Regions from separate parts of the Pseudonocardia sp. P-1 genome, predicted to be linked through region 1. Evidence: riboswitches for the same ligand, from Rfam matches in the RefSeq annotation. Region 1 holds a riboswitch; the other holds the start of a gene.
What was found. Region 1 has a riboswitch for cobalamin ahead of AC0GKK_RS18230 (ribonucleoside-diphosphate reductase subunit alpha). Riboswitches for the same ligand answer to the same signal wherever they lie in the genome.
Positions count from the first base shown of each region.

Region 2: linked by a shared signal. The riboswitch ahead of AC0GKK_RS24195 (hypothetical protein) and the one ahead of AC0GKK_RS18230 (ribonucleoside-diphosphate reductase subunit alpha) in region 1 are both predicted to bind cobalamin.

Region 1 is NZ_CM176614.1:3,701,744-3,705,756, reverse strand. Features, by position in the region: gene AC0GKK_RS18245 (hypothetical protein) at 1-217, shown strand, start outside; gene AC0GKK_RS18240 (ABC transporter substrate-binding protein) at 214-1,734, shown strand; gene AC0GKK_RS18235 (class I SAM-dependent methyltransferase) at 1,735-2,484, opposite strand; cobalamin riboswitch at 2,654-2,856, shown strand; gene AC0GKK_RS18230 (ribonucleoside-diphosphate reductase subunit alpha) at 2,988-4,013, shown strand, end outside.
Region 2 is NZ_CM176614.1:4,919,354-4,923,366, forward strand. Features, by position in the region: partial or broken gene cobA (uroporphyrinogen-III C-methyltransferase) at 1-523, shown strand, start outside; gene AC0GKK_RS24185 (MarR family winged helix-turn-helix transcriptional regulator) at 575-1,084, shown strand; gene AC0GKK_RS24190 (chloride channel protein) at 1,081-2,670, shown strand; cobalamin riboswitch at 2,668-2,854, shown strand; gene AC0GKK_RS24195 (hypothetical protein) at 2,890-3,261, shown strand; gene AC0GKK_RS24200 (DNA polymerase IV) at 3,281-4,013, opposite strand, start outside.

The DNA of each region.
Region 1 (4,013 bases):
CTCCGACGTCGTCGTGGTCGGACCCACCCCGGTCGCCCGACGGGCCGGTGCGCGGCCCGTGTGGCTGCGTGCGGTCCTGGACGCTGCGACGACCGACGCCGTCGCCGACTGGGTCCGCGCGGGCGGACCGGGTACGGCGCCCCGCCCGGCCGTCCTCGACGGTCACGTGTTCACCCCCGGCCTGCGCGCCTCGGACACCGGGCGGGCCGCCGGATGACCCCGCCCGAGCTGTCCCGGCGCCGGGTGCTGACCGGCGCGCTCGGCGTCGCCGCGCTCGCCCTCACCGGCTGCTCCGGCGGCGGGACGGGCGAGGAGCGGCTGCGGGTCGCCTTCGCGACGGGCGGCTCGCGCGAGTCGCTGGACCCGCACGTCCTGCCGCTCTACCTCGACCAGGCCCGGGCCAAGGCGTGCTTCGACACCCTCACCGGGTGGTCGCAGGACATGACCCCCGAGCCGCGGCTGGCCGAGTCCTGGGAGAGCGACGCGACCGGGCGGCGGTGGCGGATCCGGCTGCGCGCGGCCCGCTTCCACGACGGCTCCCCGCTCACCGCCGACGACGTGCTCGCCACCCTGGCCCGCATCACCGACCCGGCGACCACCGCGATCGCCGCGACCCTGTTCCGCGACCTCGACGCGACCGCCTCGCGGGCGGTGTCGCCGACCGAGGTCGAGCTGGTACTGACCCGGCCGAACACGCTGTTCCCGCTGGCCTGGGGCGCGCCCGGCACCGAGATCGTCAAGGCCGGGACGACGTCGTTCGACCGTCCGAACGGGACCGGGCCGTTCCGGCTCGCGTCGTTCACCCCGGGCGGGTCCACCGTCTACACCGCGTCGGAGGACCACTGGGACGGCGCGCCCGGCGTACGTGAGCTGGAGTTCCTTCCCGTCGACGACGAGGCCGCCCGGATCGGCGCCCTGCTGTCCGGCCAGGTGCACTACGCCCACGACCTCACCCCCACCGGCGCCGCCCGGCTGGGGGGCGAGCAGCGCGCCTCGGCGCTGTCCGCGCCGGCCTCGGCGAGCCAGTTCCTGGTGATGCGGGTGGACCGGGCACCGTTCTCCGACCCGCGGTTGCGCGAGGCGGTGCGGCTGGGCATCGACCGCGAGGAGCTCGTGCGGGTCGTGCTGCTCGGGCGCGGCCGGGTCGGCGACGACATGTTCGGCCAGGGACTGCGCTACCACCCGGCGGGGGTGGGCCCGGTGGCACGGGACGTCGCGCGGGCCCGCGCGCTCGTCACCGAGGCCGGGGCACAGGGGGCGGCGATCGAGCTGCAGACCAGCGGCGCCGACCCGACCTTCGACGCCGCCACCGCACTCGTCGCGCGCCAGCTCGGCGAGGTCGGGCTGCGGGTCACGGCACGGCCGCTGCCGTCGTCGGGCTACTTCCGGGCCATCCGGCAGCAGGGCGTGTTCTCCCAGAACAGCACCGGCTCACTGCCGATCCCGGACTACATCGGACGCCGGATGCTGACCAGCACCCCGACCTACGACTTCACCGGCTACCGCAGCCCGGAGATCGACCGCCTCTACTACGCCGCCGTCGCCACCACCGACGACGCCGCGCGCACCGACGCGTTCGCCCGGATCCTCGGCCTGCTGCGCGCCGAGTCGGGCGCCCTGGTGTGGGGTGTGCGGGACTGGAACGTCGGCGTGGCGGCCGGGCTCACCGGGCTGGAGGCGGCCCGGCCGAACACGTTCGCCTGGGCGAACTTCGCGCGCGCCCGGCTCGGGTGATCAGCGGATCGCGACCAGGGTCCGCCGGTCGAAGGTCTGGGTGAGCGTCCCGACCTCGGCGAACCCGGCGCCGGACAGCGCCTGCTCCCAGGCCGGTAGCGACGACCCGCCGGTGGCCCGGTCGGCGAAGCGGCGCTCCCGCTCGGCGAACCCGGCGGCCAGGGCGGGCTCGTCGGCGAGCGCGTCCCACCAGGTCCGGAAGTCCTCACCGGTCGCCAGTCCCCGGTCGGTGCGCTCGACCCGCAGGGTCCGGGTCAGCTCGGCCAGGCGCGGCCGGGCGGGGTCGGCGAGCAGGGTGTCGACGTTCACGAACACCCCGCCGGGGCGCAGCACGGACGCGAGGCGCTGCGCGAGCCCGGGCAGCGCGTGCTCGGGCAGCCAGTGCAGGGCGGTGGCCGAGACGGCCGCGTCGAACGGCCCGCCGCCGACGGCGTCGGTCCACCCGGGACGCGAGAGGTCGGCGTCGACCCAGTGGACGCGCTCGCCGGTGGTCCGCCGGGCCAGCTCCAGCATGACCGGGTCGACGTCGACGCCGACCACCTCGGCCCCGGTCCAGCGCGCCGCCGCGCGGGCCGCGAACGACCCGGGCCCACAGGCGAGGTCGAGCAGCCGGGCGGGGGTGCCGGCGAGCCGGTCGACGACGTCGAGCGCCAGCGCGAACAGTTCCTCCCGGTCGGGGATGTAGCGCTCCTGCTGGGCGTCCCACCGGCGCAGCCAGTGCTCGGCGTCGAGGTCCGTTCCGGTGGTCATCGCACTCTCCTGCACAACGGTGGCAACAGTGCGCCCGACGGTATCCGCGCGGACCCGTCGCACGGAAGGGACCGCCGGGCACGTGACCGGCGACGTTCACCGTGCGTGACTCGATGGTCGTCGAAACCGGAACTGATAGGGGGGTCGATCGTGTCCGGACCCCAGATGTAGTGTCCGGGGCGCTGGTGGTTCACCGGTCCGCACGGGCCGGTGAGGCAAGAGGGAACCCGGTGGGAATCCGGGACTGCCCCGCAGCGGTGAACGGGAACGACCGCCGTCAACAGCACTGGGAGTGATCCCGGGAAGCGACGGCCAGTAGGTCTGCGCAGTGCGCCCGTGAGTCCGAAGACCTGCCACCGGTGCGCGTGCCGACCGGCGCGCGCTGCTCCGGGGCCTCGTGGGACGGCGCCAGGGTGCGGTGGGCCGCCGACGACACGCCGACCCACCGCCTCCTCGTACCGCGCCCGCCCCCGGAGGGACGGCGACTCGCGAGGAGAGAGCCCGTGACGGCTTCCACCGCTGCACCGGCAGCAGCACCACCGGCCCTGCGCGTCATCCGGCGCGACGGGTCCGAGACCGGGTTCGACGCCACGAAGATCTCGGTGGCGACGACCAAGGCGTTCCTGGCGGTCGAGGGGGACTCGGGCGCGGCGTCGTCGCGGGTGCACCACCTCGTGGCCGGACTGACCGACCAGGTCGTCGCGGCGCTGACCCGGCACCCGGCGCGCGCCGTGCACGTCGAGCAGATCCAGGACCAGGTCGAGCTCGCCCTGATGCGCGGAGGCCACCACAAGGTCGCCCGCTCCTACGTGCTCTACCGCGAGCAGCAGGCCCGGGCCCGCGCGCACGACGGCGGGGACACCGCCGTCGCGGACGCCCCGGTCGTGCACGTCACCCACCCCGACGGCAGCCGGGCCCCGCTGGACCGGGTCCGCGTCGCCGCGGTGCTCGACGAGGCCTGCGCCGGCGTCGAGGACGTGACCCCGGACAGGGTGCTCGCCGAGCTGGACCGCACCGTCTACGACGGCATCACCGCCGACGAGCTGGCCCAGGCCCTGGTCCTGGCCGCGCGCACGCTGGTGGAGCGCGAGCCCGCGTACTCACTGGTGGCCTCGCGGCTGCTGCTGGACCGCCTGCGCGCCGAGGCCGTCTCGCACCTGTCGGGCGCCCGGGAGACCCCGGACCACGCGACGATGGCCGGGCGGTACGCGGCCTACACGAAGGACTACCTGCGCCACGCCATCGCGATCGGCCTGGTCGACCCCGAGCTCGCGACCTTCGACCTGGACCGGGTCACCGCCGCGATCCGCCCCGAGCGCGACCTGCAGATCGGCTTCCTCGGCCTGCAGACCCTCTACGACCGCTACTTCCTGCACGAGCGCGGCGTGCGCTTCGAGCTGCCGCAGGCGTTCTTCCTGCGGGTCGCGATGGGCCTGGCGGTGCGCGAGGTCGACCGCGAGGCGCGCGCGGTCGAGTTCTACGAGCTGCTGTCGCGCTTCGACTTCATGGCCTCCACCCCCACGCTGTTC
Region 2 (4,013 bases), 1.2 Mb from region 1:
GCTCATCTCCCACGCCCGGGCCGGGAAGTTCGTGGTCCGTCTCAAGGGCGGTGACCCGTTCGTCTACGGCCGCGGGTTCGAGGAGGTCCAGGCGTGCGCCGCGGCCGGGGTGCCGGTGACCGTCGTCCCGGGCATCACCAGCGCCTTCGCCGCACCGGCCGTCGCCGGGACGCCGGTGAGCCACCGCGGGGTCGCGCACGAGATCGTCGTCGTGTCCGGGCACGTCGCGCCGGGTGACCCGCGCAGCCTCACCGACTGGACCGCGCTGGGCCGGATGACCGGCACCATCGTGCTGATGATGGCCGTGGAGCGGCTCGGGAAGTTCGCCGAGGCGCTGATCACCCACGGCCGCCCGGCCGACACCCCGGTGCTGATCGTGCAGGACGGCACCACCCGGATCGAGCGGTCGGTCCGCGCGACGCTGGAGACCGCCGAGCAGGTCGCGGCCGAGCAGGAGATCAGCCCGCCGGCGATCGTCGTGATCGGGCCCGTCGCGGGGCTGCAGGCGCCCGTCGGGGGGTGACCCGACAACCCGTTGCACACTGCAAGTTTGCAATGTGCAACGATCGCGGGCGTGACGGACGAGATCGATGACGTCGTCGATGCGGTGATGACCGCGAGCCGGGCGATGCTCTCCGTGGTGGCCCGGTCCCTGGCCGCCGCGGGCGAGCGCACCGGCGGTGACACGGCCGGCGACGTGACCCTGCCCCAGTACCGCGCGCTGGTCGTGCTGGCCCAGTACGGCACCCGGCGACCGGCCGACCTGGCCAGGGCGCTGACCGTGTCGGCGTCGACGGCGACCCGGATGTGCGACCGGCTGGTGACCCGCGGCCTCGTCGCGCGCACCCGCACCGGTGACGACCGCCGCGAGGTCGCCGTCGCGCTCAGCCCGGCCGGGCGGGCGCTCGTCGACGAGGTCACCCGGCTGCGCCGCGCCGAGATGCACCGGCTGCTCGCGACGCTGCCCGCCGCCGAGCGCGCCGCGGTCCGCGACGCGCTGCGCCGCTTCGCGGAGGCCGCGGGCGAGGTCGGCGAGACCGACTGGGCCGTCGCGCCCGTGCCCGCCGAGGACGGTGCCCGGTGACCGCGGTCCGCGCGATGCACCGCGCGCTCGTCGGCACCCGGCCGGGGCTCGTCGGCCTGGCGACGGTCATCGGGATCGGCGCCGGCATCGGGTCGGTGCTGTTCCACGAGCTGATCCTCGGGGTGACCTGGCTGGTCACCGGCCGGGAGGACTTCTCCGACGCCGGCCGGGTCGCCTCGCCGCACCTGCCCGGGCTGGGGGTCTGGTTCCTGCTCGTCGCCCCGGTGCTCGGCGGTCTGGTGTACGGCCCGCTGGTCCAGCGGTTCGCGCCGGAGGCCCGCGGGCACGGGGTTCCGGAGGTGATGCTCGCCGTCGCGCGCCGGGGCGGGCGGATCCCGGCCACCGTCGCCGCGGTGAAGGCGCTCGCGTCGGGGATCTGCATCGGCACCGGTGGCTCCGTCGGCCGGGAGGGCCCGATCGTGCAGATCGGCTCCGCGCTCGGCTCGGCCATCGGGCAGTGGCTGCGGGTGCCCGCCACCCGGCTGGTCCTGATGGTCGCCTGCGGCGCCGCGGGCGGGATCTCCGCGACGTTCGACGCCCCGATCTCCGGGGTGGTGTTCGGCCTGGAGCTGATCCTGCGGTCGTTCAGCGCCGAGGCGTTCGGCGTGCTGGTGATCAGCTCGGTGGTCGCGAACGTCGTCGCCGAGGTGATCGCCGGGGACCGCGCGATCCTGACCCTGCCGCACTTCGACCTGGGCAGCCCCGCCCAGCTGCCGCTCTACGCGCTGCTCGGGCTGCTCGCGGGGCTGCTGGGCTGGGCCTTCGCCCGCATCCTCTACGTCGTCGAGGACGCCTGCGACGCCGTCTGGCGCGGCCCGGAGTGGCTGCGCCCGGCCGTCGGCGGGCTGCTGCTCGGCGCGCTGCTGCTGGCGCTGCCCCAGATGTACGGCGTGGGCTACCCGGTGCTGGAGGCCGCGATCGGCGGCCGGTACGCCGTCGGGTTCGTGCTCCTGCTCGTCGTCGGGAAGATCCTCGCCTCCAGCCTCACGATCGGCATCGGCGGGTCCGGCGGCGTCTTCGCGCCGTCGCTGTTCGTCGGCGGCACCGCCGGGACCGCCTTCGGCTACGCCGCCGCGGCCCTGTTCCCGGCGCTCGACCTGCACCCCGGCGCGTTCGGCCTGGTCGGCATGGCGGCGGTGTTCGCGGGGGCCGCGCACGCCCCGATCACCGCGGTGCTCATCGTGTTCGAGCTCACCGGCGACTACGCCCTGATCCTGCCGCTGATGGCCGCCGTCGTCCTGGCCACCGGCCTGTCGAACCTGGTGTCGCGGGACAACATCTACACGCTCAAGCTGCTGCGACGCGGGATCGACCTCGCCGCCGACGCCCCGACCGACGAGGCGCTGCGCCGGGTCGTCGTCGCCCAGGTCATGCGGCCCGCCGACGGCACGACGCCCGACCCGGAGCTGCCCGCCCTGGACCCGGACGGCTCCGTGCACGACGTCCTCGGGGTGCTCGCCGCGCACCGGGGCGCCGCGCTGCCCGTGCGGGAGGGGCCGGACGGGCCGCTGCTCGGGACGCTGACCGAGCACGACCTGCTCGACCATCTGCGGGGAGTGGCCGGGCGGGGGACGGTTGACCGCTGACCCGGTCGCGTGATGGGCTCCGGCCGACGACGGAACAGGAAGCCGGTGCGAGTCCGGCGCGGTCCCGCCACTGTCACCGGGGAGTGCCCTCCCCACACCGGCGCCACCGCCCGCGAGGGTGGGAAGGCCGGGGAGGGCGTACCGATCCGGGAGCCAGGACACTGCCCGTCGTCGCGGATTCCCACTGATGAGGGCGCGGACCCTCGAGGAGGACATGCGATGAGCCACGACCTGGTGGTGCTCGGTACCGATCCGTCCGGCGACGACGCGTCCCGCACGGGTGCGCACGACCTGCTGGCCGAGGCCGGGACGGTCTTCGCCTTCCCGCAGGCCGAGTCGACCGCCCTGTTCTACGCCGAGGCGTGGCGGGTCGAGCCGGTCACACCGCGCGACGCCGTCGCCCGGATCGGGGCCTGGGCCGCCGCCGGGCCCGCCGATGCCGCGGTGCTGCTGGTCGGGGGCGACCCCGCGGGCGACGCCGCGCTCGGCGCCGTCCTCGACGGTCTGGCCCGCACCGCTCCCACGCTGCGCGTCCGGATCGCCGAGGGCAGCCGCGTCGCACCGCCGCACCGCAGCCCGCTGATCGGCTGAACCCACCCGGGGCCCGGGCTCAGCCCCGCCAGCTGCCCAGCGGGTCGGCCCGGGTGAGGTCCGGGTCGGCGGCGTCGAGCGTGCGGGTGCGGCCGGGGCCGGTGAGCGCGGTCTCGAACCGCACGGTGACCCGCCCGTGCCCGGCGCCCTGGACCCAGCCGTGGCCGTGCTCGGGGTGGGCGACGTCGTCGCCGGCGCGCCAGGGCCGGTCCGGGTCGGGTTCGCGGTCGGGCCGGTCCGGGCGGAGCGGGCCGGGCGCGTCGCCGGACTCCTCGATCGCGCCGGGCCCGGTGGCCGCGTCGTTCTCCGGAGCTGCGTCGAGCACGGTCACCCCCGCCGCGGCGGCCGGGCGGGTGGCCGCGGGCGGGGCGTCGGGGGCCGGGGCCGTCGTCCACCCGCTCTCCGACGGCACCGCGTCGAACAGCGCCAGTGGCGGCTCGTCGCCGAAGCCGGACACCGACACCCCCAGCAGCCGCACCCCGCCCTCGCCGACGGCGCCCTCGGCCAGCCGCCGGGCCACCGCGACCAGGGTCGCCAGGTCCCGGGTCCCGAAGGGGGTCGTCTCGGACCGGGTGTGGGTGGTGAAGTCCCCGGTCCGCGCCTTCACCGTGACGGTGCGGGCGGTCCGGCCGTCGGCGACCAGGCGCCGGTGCACGGCGACGCAGATCGACTCCACCGCGGTGTGCACCGCGCTCATCGCGGTCAGGTCGGCGTCGAACGTCGTCTCCGCGCTGATCTGCTTGGCCGCGCCG